Regions from separate parts of the Bacillus sp. T3 genome, predicted to be linked through region 1. Evidence: riboswitches for the same ligand, from Rfam matches in the RefSeq annotation. Region 1 holds a riboswitch; each other region holds the start of a gene.
What was found. Region 1 has a riboswitch for cyclic di-AMP ahead of RGF10_RS16455 (CBS domain-containing protein). Riboswitches for the same ligand answer to the same signal wherever they lie in the genome.

Region 1 (8,309 bases):
AATCATATTTACATCAGAATTCTTTTCTAGCCTACTCCTCGAATTAGCATCTAAAAGTTTGATTGATCCATTAATGCCCAAAACCTGCAAATACTAGAAAAACTCTTAAAAATACCAGTCCAAAACATGCCCCTATAATCATTTTTATTGTTTGATGACTTCTGAATCCCTTCCACAATATTTCATAAAAGGTGACATAGCTCAGCGATCCGATTGCTATCCCCATAATCATTGTTTGCAGTTTTGGCGAATGCAAATCGATGCTCATTCCCAAATAGGTATTTAACCCCACTGCAAAAGATAGAAGACAGCTAAACACTATAAATTTTTTAACTTTCTGTTTCGAATTCAAAGCAGTAACCATTAATACCATGCCTTCAGGTATTTGGTGTATTAAAATGGCGATTAGTAATGAAGGGTGATAAAAATGCTGCTCAGATAAATTTAATCCCAATGCAAGTCCAGTTGGAATGCTGTGAATAAACAATGACAAAAACAAAAGAAAAAAGGTCTCTTGATACTCAGATTCAATATGTTTAGCACTGTGTAAATATTTTTCAAAAAGCAGCATCATAAAAATACCTAAAGAAACCCCAGAGACTATCCCAATATGCTGATATTTAGAAACTACTTCAGGAATTAAATCAAACGCCAACAAACCTGCTAAAATTCCACCGCAGAAAACATTAAGATACAAATGATTTCTATTAAAATACCGCCTAATGAACGGAACAGCTAATCCCCCTAAAGCTGTTCCGAAGAAGATAAACACCCCAATAATTATGCTTGTTCTAATTTCCCCTATCATGAGCTCCCCCATCAATGTCCATTTCTATAGTGTATTCAAGAAAAAATCCCCAATGACATCGAACTCAATGAGAGCGAATGACATACAGATGAATTTTAGGGATAAAAAAAACTGACTAGCAAAAGCATAGTCAGGAAGGCTGTGTGCAAGCAATAATCTAGAATCTTCTTTTTAAAGATGGAGACACGATCGTTTTCTCTAACAAATATTGTACTCCATATAACAAATATGCTTTATAGTGGAGGTAAATAAAAAATTGGAAATGATTTAATCCATTAAGGCTTATGATTTTTAATTTTTTAAGAATATCAATAAAAAGAAAAGCAAATAATCCATCAGCAATCACGTTTAGGAAAGCAAACTTTTTAAAGTTTCCGAACGAAAATTTAAGTAACCACATGGATAATGGCATATAAGGACCCACACTAAACGGGAGTTCATCCTTTAGAAAAGATTTGCGCTTATCGTAAAACTTCCACCAATTCCTTTTATGACCATACAGGTGATTAAGAATCTCAAAAATAACAATAAAAACCCCTGAAATCGAATATCTTTTAAAACTCCGCTTTCCGATAAAAAGCAGCGATAACCAGGGAAATAAGATTATTGCTATATTAAAGAATAAGTGTCTTTTTGTTATCATTCATTTCACCTCAGCCGATTTTGTCCAACTTTGTTTATCCTTTCCAAAAATCACAAAAAAAAACCGCCCATTTGAGCGGTCATTCTTTATTCAACAACATTATTTTCTGGTTGTGTTCTTAATTCTTCATTTCGATTGATTAATAGCCTATTTGCACAGTACTTTATAATTTCTCTTCTTGTAACAATTCCGATAAAGACTCCACCATCATCAACAACTGGAACAAAGTTCTGCTCCATTGCCCGTTCTATGATATCTTCAATTTCAGCGTTTATCGAGATTGCTTCATTACTTCGCATGAGCGGAATATCTTTTAGTTTCGTTTTATGTGTATTTTCGAACGATAAACCCGGGTGTTTTTGATTTTCCACAACAAATCCCCCTCCGTTATAGTACCCACATATTTCCCATCATTATCTAATAGTGGGACTGCGGAGTATTTATGATACTCCATTTTTTCTAACGCCTGTCTCATCGTTGATTCAAATTTAATAAATGCTACATCCTGTTTAGGAATCAAGAAAAATGCAATATTCAAGAAAAAGCCTCCTTCTTACCAGTGCTCGAAATTCGTTCATACTTTTCTTATAATTGATCCCCAATATTGAATACTCTATTTTTTTATTTTTGGCTTTGTTAAATTTGTCTGTTGATTTCCGCTGCAGGTACTCGCTTTCCGCGGGGAGTCCGGGAGCCTCCTCGGCGCCATAGCGCCTGTGGGGTCTCCCGTGTCACCTTCTCCCGCAGGAGTCTCGCACCTTCCGCTCCAATCAACAGATTGCTCAAAAAACAACATTGTTCTTTAACACAGCCTTATTTTTAATAATTCTAGTCCTATTATAATCAGCAAAATAAAAAGACCTACTCTTTGACAAGTAGCATTTACTGCAACAAAGCGATGATCCCAGCAGTAAATCCCTCTTGAAAATGGTGGTCTGTATGACCCCCTTCGCTTTAGCCGACGAAGTTAGCTGACGGGTAGGATGGCGAAAGAGTGCTCTCATCCCTTCTAATTATGTAGAATTAACCCCAAATAGTTGGTTCCTCCGCTCCCAAACAGATGGGATTAGGCCGAGTTATATTTTGTTGTGTTAACGTGCCTATTCTACTACTCTTTTTTGCTATTTGTAAATAAGTAGAATTAGCTATATTCACTCCTTATTTCAAGACTTGGTCACTCATACGTTAAATCTCTTTCATTTTCATGCTTTCTCCATAAAAAAGCGTCTCTTCATAGAGACGCGCATACGGAGAAAGTTCCATCAAAGAGGTATTAAAAGAAGGCATGATTTTTCCCTTTCATCCTACCCTTTCGACTATCTTCTAGGACTTATCAATAATTTGATTGCTGTCCTGTTTTCATTGGAAATTAAAACATCTGCAAATGCAGGTACAAACACAAGATTCACACCGATCGGAGCAACGAATCCTCTTGCAATCGCTATCGCTTTTATAGCTTGATTTAATGCACCAGCTCCAATAACTTGGATTTCAATTTTCCCCTTTTCTCTTAACATTCCAGCAATGGCTCCAGCAACAGAATTTGGATTGGATTTCGATGAAACTTTTAGTACATTATCCATATTCATTTTTCCTCCTAAAATTCAATACAATGATGTGATCACTGGATAGAATGGAATGAGCGTATTATTAATCATATTCAAATTTGTATTTAACAGAACTCATTTTAAAGGATAATTCTACCTTCACGTCGAAATAAATAGAAAAGGGGTTGGCCCAATGAATAAAGTTGAACTATTAACAAAGCTACGCAATTCTAGTCGAGGTAATATGTTTTCAACAGAAATACCAAAGACTACAAAAGAAGATGAGAAAAAGATTGAACAATTAGCTGAAGAATTAGAAAGTGAAGGAAAAATCAAGATAAGAGAATGTGTTCAACGTGAATACTCTGTTTTTCTACACGGGATCATTAAGTATGCAGCCGAATAGTCGGTTGCATGTTTATTTTCGTACCGTTAAACCAAAAAAATCACATTAGCCAGATATTCTTTTGTCTAACGTGATTTTTATTATCTTATTTACTTTCTATTTTCTTCTAATTTCTCAAGAGATTCCTACTACATCACAGTGTCTTATAATAATCTCTTAGCTCTTGCTTTACCTCATCGGGCAAATTGTGCCACCTTATTCCCCAAAGTGCTCCCTCTAATGCACAAAGCATATTGAAACAAGCTGTTGGATCGTTAAGTTTGAGTCTTCTAAATGCTCCTTTACTTCCAAGTTCTTCAAGTGACTGTGGTGTTTCAATACCTACTTCTAATAGTTTCCCCTCAATCACTTTACTAATATTAATCATATCATGTAAGGTGTTCATTATTTTCACCCCATATTACAAGGAATTAGCCTTTTTTTATTGAACAAGACTCATATGCGCCTAATTTCCGCTCCCTTTAATAATAACGTAATATAAGGCAAATTATATAATCGGTTCAAAATTTTTCACTTTACTCAACCGATAAGCTAATAAGAAGATGACGAAATAAATAGGAAAAGAATAAAAGATATGCCAATCTTTTAATACGTAAAAACCAAGCCATATAAATAATGGCTCTCCTATAAAAGTATTTATACTTGCAAAAATCAATCCTTTTATGATGGGGGAAATATTCGGTTTAATTTGAATTAAGGTCATTACAAAAATAGGAAGCAAAACCCAATCCCAAGGTAAATATGATGGGATTGAAGGAAGCACTTTCCCTGTATAGTACCACTTACCGTATTGCACGCCTAAGAAATCACACCAAGAAGAAACAATAATAACAAACATCCCTGAAAATAAAAGACGATTTGAACTGTTTTTTTTTCGTATTTTTATCCAAAAAATGATCGGTAAAATAGTAAAAACGATAAGAGATAACCAAAAATCCCAATGGAACAAAGTATGATCCATCCAATATTTTAAGAAATCATGATTCGCTTTTGTAACATCTTGATAAAATTCACCGACTTTTTCAATCTTATCTTTCGATTGTATAGTTTTCATTATTTTCTGCCCTTAACTATTTTTTAGTATATTATTTAGGAGTTAGATTATCTTATCTCCAGCAAACCGATCAATTGCTTATTAATTGATAACGCTACACCTTTGTTCGCTTTCATTTATCGGATAGAGCTAAATAGTTTCTTTTCTTTCAAGAATTGAAAGCTATACATGAGTAAAGATTTTAAAAAGAACAATAGTGATAATTGATAATTCTTTAATCGAACAAGAGAACCTAGTCCAATTTTTTTACAAAAAGTAACGAATGGATAAACAAATAAAGTATCTATAACCAAGTTAGTAGTTAAATAAAGAAAAAAATTGCCATAAGTAAGTTTTAAAATCCACATTGAGCCAATGAAAAATGGTCCCCATATTAATGGAAACTCTCCTGATAATTTAGGATGGAGTTTTTCATAAGCCCACCACCATCTTCTATTTTTTGCAATTATACTTTCACCCTTTACAAAAAGAGACATGAATGTACTTGTTAATAAATACCTTTTTAAAGATTCCTTTCCTAATAAAGGGAATGTGAACCAAGGAAATATAAACAATCCAATTAGAATTAATTTTAAATACTTATGATATTTCATGAAATAACCCCCTATAAACCATTAAGAATAAAATCCCCTAAAATCAGGAAAATATTTAAACATATAACAATCATTAATTAAAAAAATCCACGCTTGACCATTTATATTCATACAAGCCCCTAACTAGCAATGGAATATAATATAAGAAAATAATGTATTTAGGCGGTGTTTACTATGTCTTTTAAGTTATCGATAGAGCAGCCTATTCTAACATTTAAAACTTCAAAGGGGAGTCAATACTGGCTAGATGAATATGGCCGTTCCCAAAGGTTTAAATCTTATCATCCAAATCATGGTGTTGATAATCAAGGGATAAGAGAACCCTATAACCATGTCATTTTTGTTAGTAATGAACATGCCCATACTTTAGACTTAGCTGCAGACTATAAAGGAAAATGGTGGATGATTATCCGTAAAAGTACGATATGTATCGTAGCATATGATTCTGAAAAACAACTGCGTATGATTGCTGGTCCATTTGATTTTTCTTTCGAACCTAAACTCAAATTAGCGCCTATTGAGATAAAGAATTTAATATACGCAGACAGCATCCAGGGATATTATGTCCAAGGGTATTTTCATATAGGTAATGAAATTGTCGAGTTGGAGTATTTTTATAGTTAGATATTCAAAAAAATGACTATCAACATAATCAGTTCATGATTATGCGGACAGTCCAATCCATGATTAAAAATGACCAATTTCATCTAAAAGAAGAAGGCTAGCTACCAGCTAGAGGTGTTATGTTGATAAGTTTTCAAAAAAAACATTAGTATTATTACACCTTTTCCAATTTATTAAAAGCTCCACATAGATTTTTCAAGGTATATACACGAGCTGAAATCATAAATAAATCATTCTCGTAATAATGAACATAGTCATCGATAATGCTCAGCCCTGTTTCAAACCGATCCACTAAATAAAAAGTATACTTCTTATCCCAAGAAAACTTATTAATTCTAGTCAACTCATCAGCTAAAAGCTGAAACCTATGCTCCTCAACCAAAAGCTTAATATGATACAGTTTATCCATATTTACAATCGTATGGGCTTTATTTTCATAGTTTTTATAAACAAATTTGATAAACTCCTTGATATTCTCAGCTAACAAATTCGCTTTTTGCATCTCAAAGTTCATCTCTCTCCTACCTCCATAAAAATTCCTTTTATAGAAGAGTATGATGTGAACCAGCATAATGAACCGCAAAAATAAAAAAATCCTGTTAAGACAAGTTCCTTACAAACAATGTCCTAACAGGATTATTTTATAATCCAAATTTCTGTAGTCTCTTATAAAAAGTACTTCTTGGTACATCAAGTAATTTTGCAGCAGCGGTCACATTACCTTTTGTCTTGTTCAAGGCATCGAGCATTAAATCACGTTGGATTTTCGCACGGGTATTTAACCTTTCCTCATTTTCCTGTTCCAATGGAGCAGGATCCATGATTGCTAATGGTTCTAGTGTGTGCGATAAGCCGTCCAGACCACTACCAAAATCCGGGGCGGAAATATGCAATCGTTCAAGTACATTCATTAGTTCACGTATATTACCTGGCCAATCATATGCTTTTAATTTAGAAGATATTTCATTAATATTGGGAATGGACCAATTATTTCTTTTACAAAAATACTGAACAAGGAGTGGGATATCCTCTCTCCTGTTTCTTAATGGCGGAACACAGATCGGAAACACGTTTAATCTGTAAAAAAGATCTTCACGAAATTCGCCTTGCTTTACACGTTCTGTTAGATTACGATGGGTTGCCACAATAACTCGAGCATCAAAGGGTACTTCATTTGACGCCCCAATTGGAGTGACTTTTCGTTCCTGAAGCACACGTAATAAAGCTACTTGCATCGAGTGAGGGATTTCTCCAATCTCATCTAGGAAGATCGTTCCTTGATGAGCCTGTTCAAACTTACCCTTATTGCCCTGTCTTCTAGCACCCGTAAAAGCTCCTCCCACATACCCAAACAGCTCGCTTTCGATAAGTTCCTTTGGGATCGCTCCACAATTGATGGTGATAAACGGACCATTTTTTCGGGGGCTGTTATCATGAATCGCCTGAGCAATTACCTCTTTTCCACAACCCGTTTCACCCGTAATCATGACAGTTGCATCAGTAGGTGCAACAAGTTTAACTTTTTTTAATGTATTTTGAAAGGACTCACTTATTCCACACTCTCCTTTAAAAACAAAGGTGTTGGTGGACAATCTTGGAGTTGGAGTTGGTTTAGGAGTAACAATTTCCGTTAAATAGATGGAACTTCCGTTTAGGCTATTATCATCCTTAGAAAGGAAAGGCATTTGAAGATCGATTCTATACAGGGTATGTACAATTTCAAGAAGATGCATTCCAAGTACATTTGGAACCTTTTTACGAACGGGTTGACTGGCAGCTATGATCACTTGTTTGTGATTGCATACAACAAAGCATTGGTTTGGACGACTCTCAGCCAAATTAGTGGCTTGTTGAATAAGGGAAATGTTGTTCTGGAATAATCGTTGGTTTATTTCTTTTTCAATTGCATATGCAATGGACGTTACCATTCCAAACATAAGTGGATGGGAGTACTCAATCGGACAAGAAACATCAATCACACCAAGTAGGCTCCCATTTTCATGTAGGATTGGCGTAGCCGAGCAGCTCCAATAATGCGATGCAACAGAATAATGCTCGACCCCATTAATAATAACAGGTTCTCTTGTTTCAATGGCTGTCCCGATTGCATTTGTCCCGACTTCACTTTCAGTCCAACGCACTCCTTCTACAAAATTAATTCGATTTGCATCCATTAATGTTTTATTGTTGCCCGTTAAAGATAGGACGTACCCGTCTGGGTCGACAAGGAGTGTCATCATTCCCGAGTCTTTGATTGCCTGTTCCATTTGAGAAAGATAAGGTGTTGCAATTTCTAAAAGTTGTGAATTTTGATTTTTCTTAATTTGTAGCTCGTTAGAGGTTAATACATTCAAGCCTTTATTCAAATATGGATTGACTTGCTCTTGTTTGCAGCGATACCAAGATTCCGAAATCCGCTTATTCAACCGTGCTGAATCGAGCACGCCTTCCTTGACAAATCGTTTCCACGTATCTAAATATACCGTCGTAGGATTCATGGTAACACCTCTAATTTTCATAAATAATTTACACCATGATTTGAAGTGTGTTATGACCTAGAAGAAAAAATGGAGCACCAGAAAGAAATGATAAAACGAGGGTAAAAGACCATTACAAGTCCAATTATATTAAAAA
Region 2 (8,309 bases), 530 kb from region 1:
ATATCGAAGGCTATCGTATTTGAGCAAAACGAGGATGCTGTAAATAAAGTCGGAAACATTTCTTGGCTCCACTAGCTTTCCAGTTAATCCAGATTGGACGATGCTTTTAACCCCACCAGAATTTGCCCCAACAACCGGTGTTCCGCATGCCAGCGCTTCAAGGACGACATTCCCAAAGGTTTCCGAACTCGAAGGAAAAACAAAAATATCGGATGCGGCATATGCCTCTGCCAATGCTTCCCCTTGTAAATAACCTGTAAAAACCATGTTACCCGGTGCTTCTTTTTGCAATTCTGTCCGCAACGGACCATCCCCAACAATCAACCATTGAACATCTTGGTTGATTTCTTCAGGTTGCGATTTAGCTATCAAAAGAACAAGATCAACATTTTTTTCGGGAGCTAAACGACCAACATAGGGTAGAAGGTACTTTTTTCAATTCCCAACTTTTTCCTGACTTGTTGTTTATTATAGTTAGGATGAAAGAGCCGGCAATCAACACCCCTAGGCCACAATTCGAGATTATTAAACCCATGGCTTTTAAGCTGTGACATTGTTTCAATTGAGGGAACGAATATTTTTTTAAAATGACGGTGGAACCAATTTAGGTACTTCCAGAGGTATTTTGCAAGAAATTGAAGGTCGTAATATTGTAGATAATAATTAAAATCCGTATGGTAGGAACCAACAAGGGGACTGACACAGTGCCTCACCTCCCCCATAAGAATTCAGAGATATTATCTACTGAAAGGACAAAGATGATTCATCCGCCATGACTTTTTTCCAATTCCCCCCACATTACAACGGAAATAGTCCCGAACTTATTTTACTAGTATAATCAATCAGCCTCTTATCATCAGAAATCTACTCTATTTTCCAATTTTCGAGATGTTATTATAATAATATTTGTCATTAATTGAGGAACAAAAAGACTTGTTTCGCTTTATTTTTCGGAATATTATGTAAATATAACGATACAAAAACGAAAGGGTGAAGATGATTTTGAAAAATGTTTTAAAAACTAGTTTTGCCTCCGCTCTCCTTGCTAGCACATTATTCACTGGAACCACAGGAACTTTCGCATCAATAGAGGATGGAAACCTATTACATCAATCTGAATCCAACCCTCAAACCACTCATTCCAAAACCGCACTAGATTTAGCGATCGTAAATGATGAAAAACTAATAGACTCCTTTATTAAAAGAGGTCTTCTATCCGCTACTGCATCAGAAAAAGAAAAACAAACCTTTCTTACAAATTATCTTAAAGTAAAAGGAAAAGTAACCGAAAATAAGGAGTCCGATCCCCTTGCTGCAAAGGTTAAAGCGAGTGATGCAGTAAAAGACAAGAACTTTAAAGAATACAATAATGGTCTAGTAAATGGGAAAGGTCAGAAAAATGGCCAGTTAAAGGGCACTCCTACTCCTATTAAGGAAGCTTCTTATAACGGGGAAAAGCGTGAAGACAATGTCCTCGTCTTAACAGTTGAATACTCTGATTTTGCGCATAACCAAATCAAGTCAACAGAAACTGACAATTACTACAAGGATTATACTCTTGGACATTATGAAAATATGATCTTTGGTGAAGATGGCGTTGAAGGTCCTAACGGTGAGGATTTTGTCTCGATGAAACAATATTATCTCCAACAGTCCAGGTGGTACATATTCTGTTAAAGGGAACGCTTATGGATGGTTAAAACTACCTGGAACGGCTGCCTTTTATGGTGGGGACAGAGAAACTGGACACGATAATGTGAATCCTGGGGGTTCGAAACAGGTCATTGTTGATGCATACGAAGCAGCATTGACAGCTGGAGTACCGCTTGAGAACTATGACAGCGAGGATCCTCACGATTTAGATGGTGACGGCAATCTGTTAGAGAAGGACGGGCTCGTAGATCACTTAATGATCATCCATGCAGGTATTGGCCAAGAGGCAGGTGGTGGCTCATTAGGAGATAATGCCATATGGTCTCATCGTTCCGCAAAGTTTGTTGACCCAGATGGATTAGACCCCTCTTCAGGTAAACCTGGATTTTATGATTACACCATCATGCCTGAGGATGGCGCAGTTGGAGTATTCGCTCATGAATATGGACATGACCTCGGCCTTCCAGATGAATATGACACCATCTACTCTGGGGCTGGAGAAGCCGTTGCGTACTGGTCAATTATGGCGAGCGGTTCTTGGGCCGGGGCTGTCCCTGGAGCAGAGCCAACTGGCTTTTCTCCATATGCGAAAGAGTACTTCCAATCCTATTTAGGCGGAAACTGGACAAATGACACGGTTGAATTGGATTGGGATAATGTTTCATCAAAAGGGACTCAATTTCTACTAGATCAAGCAAACTCACCAAACGGGACAAACTCATCTATTTTGAAGGTGAATCTTCCTCAGAAAAAAGTATATGTAAATAAACCGAAAACCTGGAAGCTATGAATATTGGGGCGGTCAGAAGGATGAAATGGATACAAATATGGTCACTGCCGTTGACTTAACTGGAAAGACAACCGCAACTTTAACATTTGATGCTTGGTATGATATCGAAGAACAATGGGATTTTGCTTTTGTTCAAGTTTCAGAAGACAATGGTACTACTTGGACCTCATTGGGCAATGATCATACCCGTTCAGATGTCGTTCCTGAGGGGTACCCTACTATTCTAGATTCAATGCCAGGCTTCACTGGAACTTCTAATGGAGAATGGCAAGCGCAAAGCTTTGATTTATCCGCTTATGCTGGGAAGAAGATTGATTTACGTTTCCGTTATGCAACTGATTGGGGTACATCCAACGTAGGTTTCTTTGCAGATAACATTAAAGTGACAGCAGATGGACAAACACTCGTTGATGATGGCGCTGAAAGCACCGCCTCTTCCTTTGCATTAAATGGTTTCAGTCGCTTTGACGGAAACAAGCTTGGTGACCACTATTATCTAGTAGAATGGCGAAACCATGCAGGTGTGGACAAGGGACTTGGTAATATCCGCCGCGGGTATTCGTTAATGAGCTATGATAGTGGTTTAGTGGTTTGGTATGTTGACCCAACCTATACGGATAACTGGACAGGAGTACATCCAGGCGAAGGTTTCCTTGGGGTCGTTGATGCACATCCAGAGACGAAACTAGTCTTCAGCGACGGTGCCGTTGCGAACACTCGATTCCATGTTGCAGATGCGGCATTTGGTTTAAACCCTACCTCAGGGCTTGCCATTGATTATGGAAATAATTTAACGTTAAATTTAGACCCACAGAAAAATGTGTCCTTATTTAGCGACAGCAACTCCTTCTTAAATTCGTTCTTACCAGACGCTGGCAGAGAACTTGGAAACTTCGGACTAAAAATTCGAGTAAACGGTCAGTCATCTGATAAATCTGTTGGAGCCATCGTAATTTACAAATAAAATAATAATAAACGGAGCTGTCATTTTGACTGCTCCGTTTTTATGGTACTAGTATTATTTTGATAAATGATATGGCACAGTTGTAACAATTACGTTTTTACGGTAAAGCAAGAAGGAAGAAATCAATAAGCTTGATTGGTTATGCAGAACATTCTCCCAGCTATGCTTTGGAATAAATTGTGGAATAAAAACAGTCACACGGAAATTTGATTCACTAGCTTTATGTTCAACCGTATCAACAAATTTTGTTAACGGTGTAATAATGCTTCTGTAATGAGAATGAAGTGTTACAAGCCGAACATTCTGGCTGAAAATTCTTCCATTTTTCCTCAAACAGTTTTTCATCCTGTCTTTCAAAAGCTACATAAACGGCAATTATTTGATCTGGCGAAAGAGATTTAGCATAGTTCAGCGTGTTTTCCACCACATTCGTAATCCCTGCCACGGGAACAATGATGACATTCCCTTCAATTGGTATAACTGGCATCCGATTTGCAATTCGAAGCTGTTCCCCCACCGCATCATAATGCTTTTTAATTCGATGGAATAAAAGAATAATGATGGGAAGAAAAACTAATATGGACCAAACTTGTGCAAATTTCGTTAAGAAAAATATGATCGTAACGATACAACTAATGGCAGCACCGGTAGTATTAATGATAAATTTAATGATCCAACCTTCTGGTTTTTCACGAATCCATTTAACCATCATTCCAGTTTGGGACAATGTAAATGGAATAAATACACCGACTGCATAAAGCGGGATGAGGTGCTCGGTTTGGGCATGAAAAGCAAGAATTAAAATGATGGATGATAGTCCTAAAATGATGATCCCATTGGAATAGCCTAATCGGTCTCCACGAACAAGGAACATTCTTGGAATAAATTTATCTTTTGCAAGATTAACCGCAAGAAGCGGAAAGGCAGAATAGCCGGTGTTTGCAGCTAAAATCAGGATTAAGGCTGTCGTTCCTTGTATAAAGAAATACATAAAATTCCGACCAAAAATTTCCTCTGCAATTTGAGAAACAACGGTTACCTCAGCTTTTGGAGTAACACCATAAAAATAGGCTAATGTCACGATTCCTGATAAAAGAATGGCAAGTAAAACCCCCATCATCATTAACGTTTTCGCCGCATTGTTTGGTGCAGGGTCCTTGAAGTTCGGAATCGCATTTGAAATGGCTTCAACTCCAGTTAAAGCAGAACTTCCTGAAGCAAATGCCCTTAAAAGGATAAATAAACTAATTCCCGCAATCGGTGTTCCAATCGGGGTGTGTAGTTCTGGAGAAACACCACCCGTAATAATATTGTAAACTCCAACACCAATTAAAATAAATAATGCTAACACAAATAAGTATACGGGATAAGCTAAAATGGAAGCAGACTCGGTTACGCCCCTTAAATTTAACAATGTAATAAGGATGACAAATACAATGGCAATTTCCACATTAAAGTTATGTAAGGTTGGAAAGGCTGAGGTGATCGCATCTGTTCCTGCCGACACACTAACGGCAACAGTTAGGATATAGTCTACTAATAGAGCCCCTCCTGCAATTAAACCTGGATTTACCCCAAGATTATTTTTTGATACAACATAGGCACCACCGCCATGAGGATAGGCAAAAATGATTTGACGATAGGATAAAATAAGAGCGGCTAAAAGGATTAATACTCCCACAGCAATCGGTATCGAATACCAGAATGCTGCAGCACCTATAGTCACCAGGACAATCAGGATTTGTTCCGGACCATATGCCACTGAGGATAGGGCATCAGATGAGAGAATGGCTAATGCCTTTGTTTTGTTAATTTTTTGTTCCCCTAATTCATGGGATTTTAACGGATGTCCAATAAGAAATCTTTTTACTGCTGAAAACATTAATGCTCACCTTCCAATAATGCTGATTAAAAATATCTTGCCCTATTTAACTTAAATCTCGCAAAAAGAGCCATATTTTTTTATAAAAATAAAAAAGTGTCTACAAGTCATCGAAAAAAGACCTGTAGACACTCTATTTTCTTTGTGTCACAAGCTCCACTCCTTCTCAATTAACGCTTACGAGGTTAGCTGTCGGATTCGGACCTTTGAGTAGCCCTACCTTAAAAAGGATTCACCCCAGGATTATTGTTAATCCATAAAAATGGGTCCCCCGTACCATATGGTTTAAGCGATTTAGAAATTGAAACTGTGATTATCTTACTCCTGAATTCTGTAAAAGTAAATAATTTTTTTGGTATTCGAAGAAAAATCCTCCACAGTGATAAATGTCCTATACAAGCTCGCCCTATTAACATACACATAGACTATAACGAGTTTGTCCGAAAGGAGTAAAACCATGTCAAAGGACATAATTTCAAATGTTAGAGTAGCCTTGGCCCACACAGTACAAGCTATTCGATTTGCCAAAAGTACTCTAAGCCTGTTTCAAAAATTGTCCTCATTTCCTTCAACACCAAATCCATTAAAAGAACTATATTATCAAGATGCGCTCGATAATCTCACAGAAGCATATCTTGGAATTAAAGCGTTACTTTTCGATGCTCAGTATCCAATTGATCCAAGTTATCCAACTCCTCCTATCATTCCCCCAGTACAAGATAACCAACTTCTTATGAAACTATCCAACAATCGTGCGTCACTAGTGCTTGCTCGAACGAACAATGCTATTGCAATGCTTGACCAAGCAATTTTGTTGAGTGATGAAAACGATTCATTCAACGGCCAACTCGTATTCATTCGATGTGATCTTAATTCAGCACGAGATGCTCTAGTTGCAGGGTTTAATTCAGCTTTTTTCGTATCGGATTAAGTTAGTTACCTTAAAAGGTAAAAAAGGGACGATTCCAATCGTTACAGGAACGTCCCTTTTTAGTTCGTCTATTGTTTTAAAAATTACTCGTTCAATGAAAATAATCATAAGCATTTTTCGCTAATAATATAAAGGTTACGAAGATAAAAAGTGCACGGACGTAGCCGCTTCCCTGCTTGATGGCAAATTTTGAGCCACAGATTGCACCGGCAAGTTGCGCAAGTCCCATTGGAATCCCGTAAGCATAATTGATTTGGCCTAAATACATAAACATAAGTAATGCTGCTACATTACTTCCAAAGTTTAAAAACTTGGCATTCCCAGCTGCCTTTAAGAAATCAAAACCGACCATTAAAAATGTAAAAATTAAGAAGGATCCTGTTCCAGGTCCGATAAATCCATCGTAATAACCAATTGCAAAGATGGCCACTAAAAACATACTCATGTGGAAAGCCGATAATTTTTTATCACTTGAAATGCTACCCCAATTTTTCTTAAACATTGTATATATGGCCACAACAGCCAGCATGATAAGCATCAAGGGCTTCAGAATTTCTGGATTCATCAAATGGACGGTCCAAGCGCCAAGCATCGACCCCAAAAAAACAAGCGGAAAATATTTGGACACCGATCTCAAGTCTAGTTTACCTGAACGATAAAACATGATTGTGCTCGTTAACGAACCAATCGTCCCGGCCAATTTATTTGTTGCTACGGCGGCCGCAGGCGTTAGTCCAGTGAATAGCAAAGCTGGCAATGCAATCAGGCCGCCACCTCCCACCACCGAATCGATAAATGCAGCTAAAAAACCAAAGACAAGCAAAATAACTAATAATGAAGGATCTAATTCAACTGGCATCCAATCAGCCTTTCTATGTATATCAATCGGGTGAAGACCAATAATTATTTTTATAAAATCATCATTGATCCAAATATTAATATAACATGTCATTTTCTAATAAACGTTATTTTAATATATTTTATTTTTCTCAACCAGAAAAAAACGTTATAGAAACCTAAAATTCCTCTTACACAAGGCACCGCCCCCTGCTTCCGAGCATGATTTACGATATAATAGAATAAACTGGAAGTAGTAAAAGACTATTTTGCTGAAAAGAGTGATATTGATGGAACCGATTACTTTTAAAGCATTTGCCATTACGAATGAAATTGACTTGAACAAAATCGCGATTCATTGTGGGATTCCAAAAAATTCACTTGGGAAGAACCGTTAATTTTGAGAAGCACCATGCTAAACAAATTCCTTTATCAGAAAGTGGACGAAACACAACAGATTCTTGTTTTTTCCTTCGGCTCTGTTGTCTTCATTAATAACAAAGGTAATGATGTAATAAAAGAGTTTTTATCGTTTATCCATTCATTTGAACCTGAAATTGATCTACGCAAGTTTGAACTATATACGGATGACTACAGTCTCCACCTCGGGGAATCAGATAAAATGGAACTAACGGACAAATATGTAATTGTGCCTCAATATGAAGAGTTTTACCCTGAATTGATTTCCACTGTGCTCGCAAAATCAGTGGCGCTTGAGAAAACGGAAGAACAGCTAGGAAATATCCACGATAAACTCGAAAACATGATTGACCGTTTAGAAAAAGGAAAGCTACGAATCGGCAACAAAGAATTAGCCAGAACGACAGCGAAAATTGTCCGGCACGAGTATAACACCCTTTCCTATATCATGATTTTGGACAAACCTGATATTACCTGGACGAGCAGCACAGCTGGAGAATTTTATGACAACATGTTTGATTTTTTCGAATTAAACGATCGCTATAAAATCTTAAAAAGCAAAACAGAAATCCTTTACAATATTATGGATGGTTTTTCAAACATCAGCCATTCGATTCGCGGGTTGTTTGTTGAATGGATTATCGTCATTTTGATTGTATTTGAAATTGTCCTTACGTTATTGCAGATTGCCGGCATCATTTCCTAAATCGAATAAAGAAAAATGGACTTTGCTTGGAAGAAGCAAAGTCCAACATTTATATATGATATGTTTTTCCATCTAGAGCTCTCAAGACTTATGCAATTCTGGAGGCCACGAGGTGGTTGATAAACG
Region 3 (8,309 bases), 1.7 Mb from region 1:
CAAGTTTCCCCCCATTAAGTTGTTTGCTATTATGATTGAACAATAAATTCAAACGGAGATTGTATTTCATATCCTTGTTTTACTTCTAAAGCTTGAAAAATCTCAGGCAATTTTTCAAAGTCGATTCCTTCAAAATACGAAGCAAACTCCCTTAAGGTATTTATGTAAATTCGCTTTCGTTGATGTAGGTCAGGATTTCTTAATAAACAAGCAAGCGCAACAATATCTTTAAAGCTAATATCGCGTGAACCAGTACTAAAAATGGGATTATTGTTATATGGAGTAAATTCACTGATTTGCTCATCGAAATAACGAACATATAAAACATGCAACGTTTTTTCTTTCCCATTTTCAACATATACCACTTCACTTCGATTGAAGAAATCTTCAGAAGTATTCGATTTTTCTTTTTCCAACTCATAGCCTTTGCATTGTTTTACAAGCAAATTGCTCCCTCCTCCGAACGAATACACAGTAGCAATTAAATTTTTGAAACTTTTGGCAAAAATAATTAAATTATAATCTTATTTTACCATACTCAAAAATAAAATGTGTCAGAAAAGTTACGAATCAATGGCTTCTTGGAATTTTTCGAAAAATAAATCAGCTTCCTCTTGTACAAATTCTTCCTCAAACTTGTCTGGAAGTGGTGGTAATTCTTTTATGTTTCGTAAACCGAAATAATCCAAAAACTCTTTCGTTGTGCCATAAAGTATAGCCCGACCAGGTTCCTTCTGCTCTCCCAACTTCTTTGATTAATGCCTTTGCAACTAAGGTTTGCAGTGGACGTTCTGTTTTAACTCCACGGATCTCCTCAATTTCAATCCGTGTTATCGGCTGCTTATAGGCAATAATTGCTAAAGTTTCAAGTGCAGCTTGTGAAAGATGGCTTGTACCAGGTGCTTCGACCAGTTTTTTTAAGTACTCAGCGTTGGACTTTTTTGTTGCTAACTGAAATGTTCCAGCGAGCTGAATAACGGATATGCCTCTTTTTTTATCTTTGTTGTATTCATGTTTCATTTCCTCTAAAAGCCCAAGTGCTTCTGGTTCCATTACCTCGAGCACTTCAGCCAATTGCTTCGCAGTGAGCCCTTCATCACCTGCTGCAAATAGAAGACTTTCAACAATTCCCTTCATCTTGTTTTTATCCAATCAACTTCACTCCTCCACCGTCGCAGAAACAAATATATCAGAAAAGTTCTTTTCCTGCTCCACGTGAATTTCTTTGCGCTTCATCAATTCTAATATGGCCAAAAATGTAACCACTATATGCCCTCGTTCACGATAGGGAAAAAGATCAAAAAAGCTCTTACGGCCTGTAAATGTTTTGAGTTCAGATAGTATTTCATTCATCCTTGTTTGAATCGGTATTTCTTGTTTTGTAATTTTAGTCGGTAAAGGCTTTTGCAATTTTTTCCTTCTCAATAACTTTTGAAAAGCCCCGAGCATATCGTATAAAGATACATTTAGATCCTTCGTTTCCGGCTTAACCGTACTTGCAATTTCAGATAGATCACTTGGAGCTTTCGTAAAAATTAAGCTCCGCTCTTCCTCTAAGTATTTTAAATCTTGAGCAGCCTCTTTAAACTTACGATATTCAATCAGTCTTTCGACTAATTCATCGCGAGGATCCTCTTCCATCTCCATTTCATACTCTTCATCATGCAGCTCTTCCTCATGTTTCGGCAGGAGCATCTTGCTCTTAATAGCAAGCAATGTCGCGGCCATGACTAAAAATTCACTTGCCACATCTAATTGCAGTTCTTTCATTGTGTGAATATACAGTAGGTACTGTTCTGTAATTTCCGAGACGGGTATATCATAAATATCGATCTCTAACCGATTAATAAGATGAAGCAGTAGATCAAGTGGCCCTTCAAAGGCATCAATCTTAACATTATATTGCATTTCAATCACCAAGGTCTCTTTCAATTAAACTTCTTCATAACAACACAAAAACACTATTTCTAGTATAGAGGATGCTGATTCTTTATCCAATAGAAAATTAAAGCTTTAGATTTTTGTTAACAAATTAATGACAAACGCCCAAACACCTTCTAAATATGCTACATATGATGGGATTGTAATCAGCATAAACTCGAAATGAGGAGGAATTACTATGTCAGATGGCTATCGTTATGGCGGAGGTTTTGCTTTAATCGTCGTTCTGTTTATTTTATTAATTATTGTTGGTGCTTCCTGGTTCTAATAATAAGTGTATGACAATGCACCATCCATTAAAAAACATGCAGACCCAGCCCAAAGCTGGGTCCTCTTATTTTCATCTAAACGAAGGTTTATGCTAAACTGTTTTTATTCTAGAATGGGAGAGAAAATATGTATCCAGAACCTTATATACAATTTTTAGTTCACTTTCATGGTGACCGAGACTATTTCGAATGTCATGAAATTTTAGAGGAATATTGGAAAGAACTGGCTAACGAGGGGAAAACCTCTATATGGGTTGGCCTTATATTAGTTGCAGTATCCAATTACCATTATCGCCGAAACAATTTGAACGGGGCTTTTAAAACATTAGCAAAAGCTATTTCCATTTTCCAGGATAATAAACATTGTTCTGTTGAGCTTGGGATCGATATGGTCCAAATGCTTTCATTTTTATCAAATCGCCTACTAGAGATTCAATCTGACGTACCTTACTCTAGCTTTAATCTACCAATAGTGGATAAGAGCCTTTTAAAACAATGCCAGGACATTTCGACTGAAAAAGGATTCATGTGGGGTAAAAGTAGTGATTTTGCAAAACGTGAGCTTCTGCATCGTCATACGCTCAGAGATCGTACTGAAGTTTTTCAGGAGCGGGAAAAGGCCATACTTAATCGGAATAAAAAAGAAGGCAGGAATTTAGTTTAGCTCCTGCCTTCACTATATCAGCACTGTTTACATTTTTCGATGAATGGTGCTGTCGTTTCATTTGGCAATATCCCTTTTCCAGGATACATTTCCATTAAAGCTGACACCATTTCTTTTCCGATACCATGGTGTCGGTGGGATGGGTTTACTGAAATGTGCTGAATGACCAAACAATTCTGTTCATTGAAAATTCCAATCAACCCAATAATGTCTTCTTCTTTCCAAAGGAAAAGCTGCCACTGTTCATCCAACTCATACTGTTTCATTGTCTGCTGTAACTTTTTCAAATCCTTCTCAGCTGGCATGAATGACAATAGACCCATTGCAATTTTCTCAAATGTTTTTTTATAACGAATTAACATACTGTATCCCTCATTAATATATAAACATGTCCAGACCATAATACAAGTAACGACAAACTTCCATTACGTTGTCATTATATGTAATCATTGATATTTGTTGCAAACGAACATCATTGTTATCATCATACAAAATTCAATGCTTTTCTTCAATCAAAATTTCTTAAACTTTATTCTACACGAAAAAAATTCGTTATTCCATTTATTAATTGGAAAAATTTTGAAAGTTGTATGTCATGGATAAATCTTTGCTTTTTTACATAAAAAAGCCTTGGTTCCCCATCACGTTGTTTAAAATATAAATAACTATTTCATAAAATGATAGGGAACGGTAGCGATAACAACCTTACGTTTGTATAACAAATAAGCTCGTATTAACAGACTTGATTGATTATGCAAAATGTTGTGCCAGCTTTTTTTCGGAATAAACTGCGGTATTAATACTGTAACCCAATAGTTTGATTCTGCTGCCTTATGCTCAACAGTGTCAATAAATTTAGTTAACGGCTGAATAATACTGCGATAATGTGAATGTAGAGTAACCAATCTGACATCCGGCTGCCAGTTTTTCCATTTTTGTTCAAACAATTTTTCATCTTCTCTGTCAAAAGAAACATAAACTGCAATGACCTGATCTGTTAATGATTTTGCATAGCTAATCGAGTTTTCAACCACTTGTGTGATCCCTGCAACAGGGACAATAATAACATTGCCTTCAATCTTAATCGGTTCTTCTCCTGCTTTTAGTCTTAATTGTTCCCCTACGGATTCAAAATGCTTATTGATTTGATGGAAACAATAAACAATGATTGGTAAAAAGATAAGAACAGACCAAACCTGAGCAAATTTCGTAATAAAAAAGATCATCATAACGATAAAACTAATTAATGCACCGATAAAGTTGATGATAAATTTACCAATCCAGCCCTTCGGCTTTTCCCTGAACCATTTAAGGATCATCCCAGATTGAGATAATGTAAACGGAATAAAAACACCGACAGCATACAATGGAATCAATTGTTCTGTTTGTCCTTTAAAAGCAATAATGAGCAAGATGGAGCTAATAGCTAGTGTGATAATGCCATTCGAATACCCTAACCGATCTCCACGACTAGTGAACATTCTCGGCAAATATTTATCCTTCGATAAACTATACGCCAATAACGGAAACGCCGAGTATCCTGTATTGGCTGCTAATACCAAGATAAGGGCTGTTGTTCCTTGGATAAAATAATACATTACATTCCGCCCAAAGGTTTGGGCAGCAATTTGCGATACAACCGTCTCTGTAGGAGATGGTGTAATCCCATAGTAATAAGCCAAGCAAGTGATTCCAGTGAATAGCACCGCAAGGAGGGAGCCCATTAGAATTAATGTTTTAGCTGCATTGTTAGGAGCGGGATCCTTAAAATTCGGGATCGCATTGGATATCGCTTCAACACCTGTTAAGGCAGAGCAACCAGACGCAAAAGCTCTGATCAACAGAAATAGGGTTATCCCAGCTACAGGGGCACCAATCGGCGCATGTAAATCTGGTGATACCTGTCAGGTCGCAATCTTATATCCCCCTATACCAATGGTCAATATCAAAGCAAAGACAAATAAATAGACGGGATACGCTAGAACCGAGGCGGATTCTGTTACCCCTCGTAAATTTAAAATGGTAATAAAAATAACTAAAATAATGGCAATAATAACTGTATGATCATGTAAGCTTGGAAACGCTGATGTAATAGCATCCGTTCCAGCCGAAACACTAACCGCCACCGTCAAAATATAATCGACTAGTAAAGAGCCACCTGCAATCAAGCCTGCATTTACTCCAATATTTTCCTTTGATACGACATAAGCCCCACCTCCGTGAGGATATGAAAATATTATTTGTCGATACGATAAAATAAGGGCTGTTAAAAGAAATAGCACTCCAACTGCAATCGGTAATGAATACCAAAAAGCAACGGTACTCACTGTAACTAATACAAGAAGGATTTGCTCTGTCCCATACGCCACTGATGAGAGAGCATCAGAAGACAATATAGCCAGCGCTTTAAGCTTGTTAAGCTTTTGCTCACCAAGCTGATGTGATTTTAACGGCCGACCAATAATAAGCCTTTTTAATGAAGTAAACATTTTTGCACCCACCATCAACTATTTTTAAAATTAGCTTTCCCAATAAAGGAGTTGATGATTTAAACAAAAAAAGTCCACAGTAGCATGAAACATACCCCTGTGGACATATTTAAACAATGTCTCAACAGTTGTCACCTTCCTCTCTCATAACGCTTACGAGGTTAGCTGTCGGATTCGGGCCAAAGAGTAGCCCGTCATTATCAAGGAAACTCTAGTTCCTCTTTTAATGATTCACCCCAAGTGAGCACAAGTACTCACAAATTGGGTTCCCCGTTCCTTTTGGATTAAGCGGCTTAGAAATATGAAACTGTTGATTATCATACTCTTGCGTACATATTTTGTAAAGAGTGAAAATAACTAATCAGACTGTTAAAGTTAGATTCTTACCTTAGCGTTTAAAGGTAAATCTAGTCTTACAAGATCCTCATAAGACTCTCTTTTCACAACAAGTGTCGCTTCTTCATTTTCAACAAAAACAACTGGTGGACGTGGAATACGATTATAGTTATTTGCCATCGAATATCCATACGCTCCTGTGCAAAATACAGCTAATAGATCCTGATCACCAGCCTTTGGCAGTGGCAAATCCCAAATAAGCATATCTCCTGACTCACAGCACTTACCTGCAATACTAACAGTCTCCTCCGCTTCTGCTAACGGACGATTGGCTAATACGGCTTCATATTTTGCTTGATAAAGGGCAGGACGAATATTATCACTCATTCCGCCATCAACAGCTAAGTAATTTCGTACATTTGGAACTTCCTTACGAGAACCCACTTTATAAAGTGTTGTTCCTGCATCCCCAACTAATGATCTCCCTGGTTCAATCCAAATTTCTGGCATTGTCATGTTAAACTTTTCAGCTTGTTCCTTGACTTCTGCAATAATTTGTTCAACGTATTGGTGCGGTTGAATTGGCTCGTCCTCATTCGTATAACGGATTCCAAAGCCTCCGCCTAGGTTTAATACTTTTGGAATGTACTGATGAGTTTGATTCCATGCATGTAATTTTTCAAAGATTTTCTGTGCTGCTAAAATAAAGCCTGTTGTTTCAAAAATTTGCGAACCAATATGACAATGAATGCCCAGTACTTCAAGCGAATCGGATTGTAAGCCTTTTATTAGCGCTTCTTCTGCCTGGCCATTTTGTAAATCAAAGCCAAATTTTGAATCCTCTTGGCCAGTTAAAATATAATCGTGCGTGTGCGCTTCAATCCCAGGTGTTACCCTTAATAGAATATTTGCTTTCACTTTTTTGTCGCTGCAAATTTCTGCTAAACGTTCTAATTCATAAAAATTATCTACGACAAAGCATCCAATATTAGCATCCAGTGCCATTTTTATTTCATCATCACTTTTATTATTTCCGTGAAAATGGATTTTCTCTGGAGGAAATTCTGCGCGAAGTGCTGTATATAATTCTCCACCTGAGACAACGTCAAGAGATAGACCTTCTTCTTTTGCTAATTGAACCATGGCAACAGTTGAAAAAGCTTTACTTGCATAGGCAACTTGTGCTGGTACATTAAGCAATTCAAAGGTTTTGATAAAACCGCGGGCACGATCCCGGATTAAAGCCACATCATACACATATAATGGTGTTCCGAATCTTTCGGCTAAATCAATGGTGTCTACTCCGCCAATTGCCAAATGACCTTTATCATTTATTTTCGTGGTTCCATGAAAATACATCCTTTTCCCTCCGTTTTGCAAGTTAACTCTATAAGTAAATAGACAGTTTCTACAAGAGATACTGTCTATTTCTGTGGTTATTTTAATTAAACCAACTTTATCATAATTATCTGTCATCTGCAAATCATTTTCTAAGAGTTAGCTGGCTGCTTATGGCGGTTCTTCGGATGGACAATGCTTGGACGAATTTTGTCTCCTGGCACGCTTGTACGAATGATGATTTGCCATGCTGCCTTTGGATTAAATGGCAGAAACGGCCATAGATATGGTGTGTTCAAGGAACGAATTCTAGATAAGAAAAGAAAATAAAGTGTGGCTCCAATTACAAAGCCTGGGGCATGAAAAATGGCAACTGCTACTAATAACATTAGTCTTCCAATTTTATTCGCAATGCTTAATTCATAACTTGGAGTCGTAAACGTTCCAATTGTTGCAAGAGATGCATAAAGGATAACTTCCGGAACAAACAAACCTACATCGATCGCTATTTGACCGATTAATACAGCAGCAATTAACCCCATCGCTGTTGAAAGTGGAGTGGGTGTATGGATTGCGGCTAGCCTTAAAAATTCAAGCCCCACATCGGCAAGAAATAGCTGAACGACAATCGGAATATTTGTATGCTCATTTGGTCCAATAAACGCCAATTTATCCGGCAACAGATGAGGTTCTAGCACAAAAAGAAACCATAATGGCAAAAGAAACAACGAGAGAATGACACCGAGAAATCGCACCCACCTAACAAATGTTCCGACTGCCGGCGATTGCCTGAATTCTTCTGCATGCTGCATATGATGAAAATACGTAGTCGGAGTAATCATGACACTTGGAGAAGTATCAACATATATAAGAACATGTCCTTCTAATAAATGGGTTGCAGCGACATCTGCTCTTTCTGTATACCGTACAAGTGGATATGGATTATATCCTTGCTTAAGTAAAAATTCTTCAACCGCTTTATCCGCCATGGTAAGACCATCTATTTTAATGGCCTGGATTTCTTTTTTTATGATTGAAACAAGATCCGTATCGGCTACATCCTTTATATATGCTACAGCAATATCTGTTTTTGATCGTTCTCCCACTTTTATAATTTCAAAGCGCAACCGTTCATCTCGTATTCTTCTTCTCGTTAATGCTGTATTAACAACAATATTTTCAACAAAGCCATCCCTGGAACCGCGAACAACCTTTTCGGTATCTGGCTCCTGTGGCTGGCGACCAGGATAACTTCGCACATCCACCGTTAAG

Region 2: another riboswitch for cyclic di-AMP. It lies ahead of RGF10_RS13800 (APC family permease); the one in region 1 lies ahead of RGF10_RS16455 (CBS domain-containing protein).
Region 3: another riboswitch for cyclic di-AMP. It lies ahead of RGF10_RS07835 (APC family permease); the one in region 1 lies ahead of RGF10_RS16455 (CBS domain-containing protein).

Annotation. Positions count from the first base shown of each region.
Region 1 is NZ_CP137761.1:3,204,833-3,213,141, forward strand. Features, by position in the region: gene RGF10_RS16445 (ZIP family metal transporter) at 71-808, opposite strand; partial or broken gene RGF10_RS16455 (CBS domain-containing protein) at 1,538-1,989, opposite strand; cyclic di-AMP (ydaO/yuaA leader) riboswitch at 2,393-2,534, opposite strand; gene RGF10_RS16460 (stage V sporulation protein S) at 2,768-3,034, opposite strand; gene RGF10_RS16465 (hypothetical protein) at 3,192-3,404, shown strand; gene RGF10_RS16470 (TfoX/Sxy family protein) at 3,538-3,789, opposite strand; gene RGF10_RS16475 (CBO0543 family protein) at 3,892-4,458, opposite strand; gene RGF10_RS16480 (hypothetical protein) at 4,575-5,051, opposite strand; gene RGF10_RS16485 (hypothetical protein) at 5,226-5,675, shown strand; gene RGF10_RS16490 (hypothetical protein) at 5,830-6,189, opposite strand; gene RGF10_RS16495 (sigma-54-dependent Fis family transcriptional regulator) at 6,317-8,173, opposite strand.
Region 2 is NZ_CP137761.1:2,675,743-2,684,051, forward strand. Features, by position in the region: partial or broken gene RGF10_RS13775 (glycosyltransferase) at 1-375, opposite strand, end outside; gene RGF10_RS13780 (glycosyltransferase) at 402-722, opposite strand; gene RGF10_RS13785 (immune inhibitor A domain-containing protein) at 1,003-1,677, shown strand; gene RGF10_RS13790 (immune inhibitor A domain-containing protein) at 1,643-2,443, shown strand; gene RGF10_RS13795 (immune inhibitor A domain-containing protein) at 2,469-3,407, shown strand; partial or broken gene RGF10_RS13800 (APC family permease) at 3,462-5,289, opposite strand; cyclic di-AMP (ydaO/yuaA leader) riboswitch at 5,448-5,591, opposite strand; gene RGF10_RS13805 (hypothetical protein) at 5,747-6,220, shown strand; gene RGF10_RS13810 (TSUP family transporter) at 6,312-7,079, opposite strand; gene RGF10_RS13815 (RMD1 family protein) at 7,470-8,183, shown strand; gene RGF10_RS13820 (hypothetical protein) at 8,272-8,309, opposite strand, start outside.
Region 3 is NZ_CP137761.1:1,516,698-1,525,006, reverse strand. Features, by position in the region: gene RGF10_RS07865 (hypothetical protein) at 30-446, opposite strand; partial or broken gene scpB (SMC-Scp complex subunit ScpB) at 564-1,137, opposite strand; gene RGF10_RS07855 (segregation/condensation protein A) at 1,159-1,908, opposite strand; partial or broken gene RGF10_RS07850 (YjcZ family sporulation protein) at 2,129-2,209, shown strand; gene RGF10_RS07845 (DUF309 domain-containing protein) at 2,338-2,874, shown strand; gene RGF10_RS07840 (GNAT family N-acetyltransferase) at 2,892-3,236, opposite strand; partial or broken gene RGF10_RS07835 (APC family permease) at 3,540-5,363, opposite strand; cyclic di-AMP (ydaO/yuaA leader) riboswitch at 5,498-5,664, opposite strand; gene lysA (diaminopimelate decarboxylase) at 5,739-7,058, opposite strand; gene RGF10_RS07825 (spore germination protein) at 7,190-8,309, opposite strand, start outside.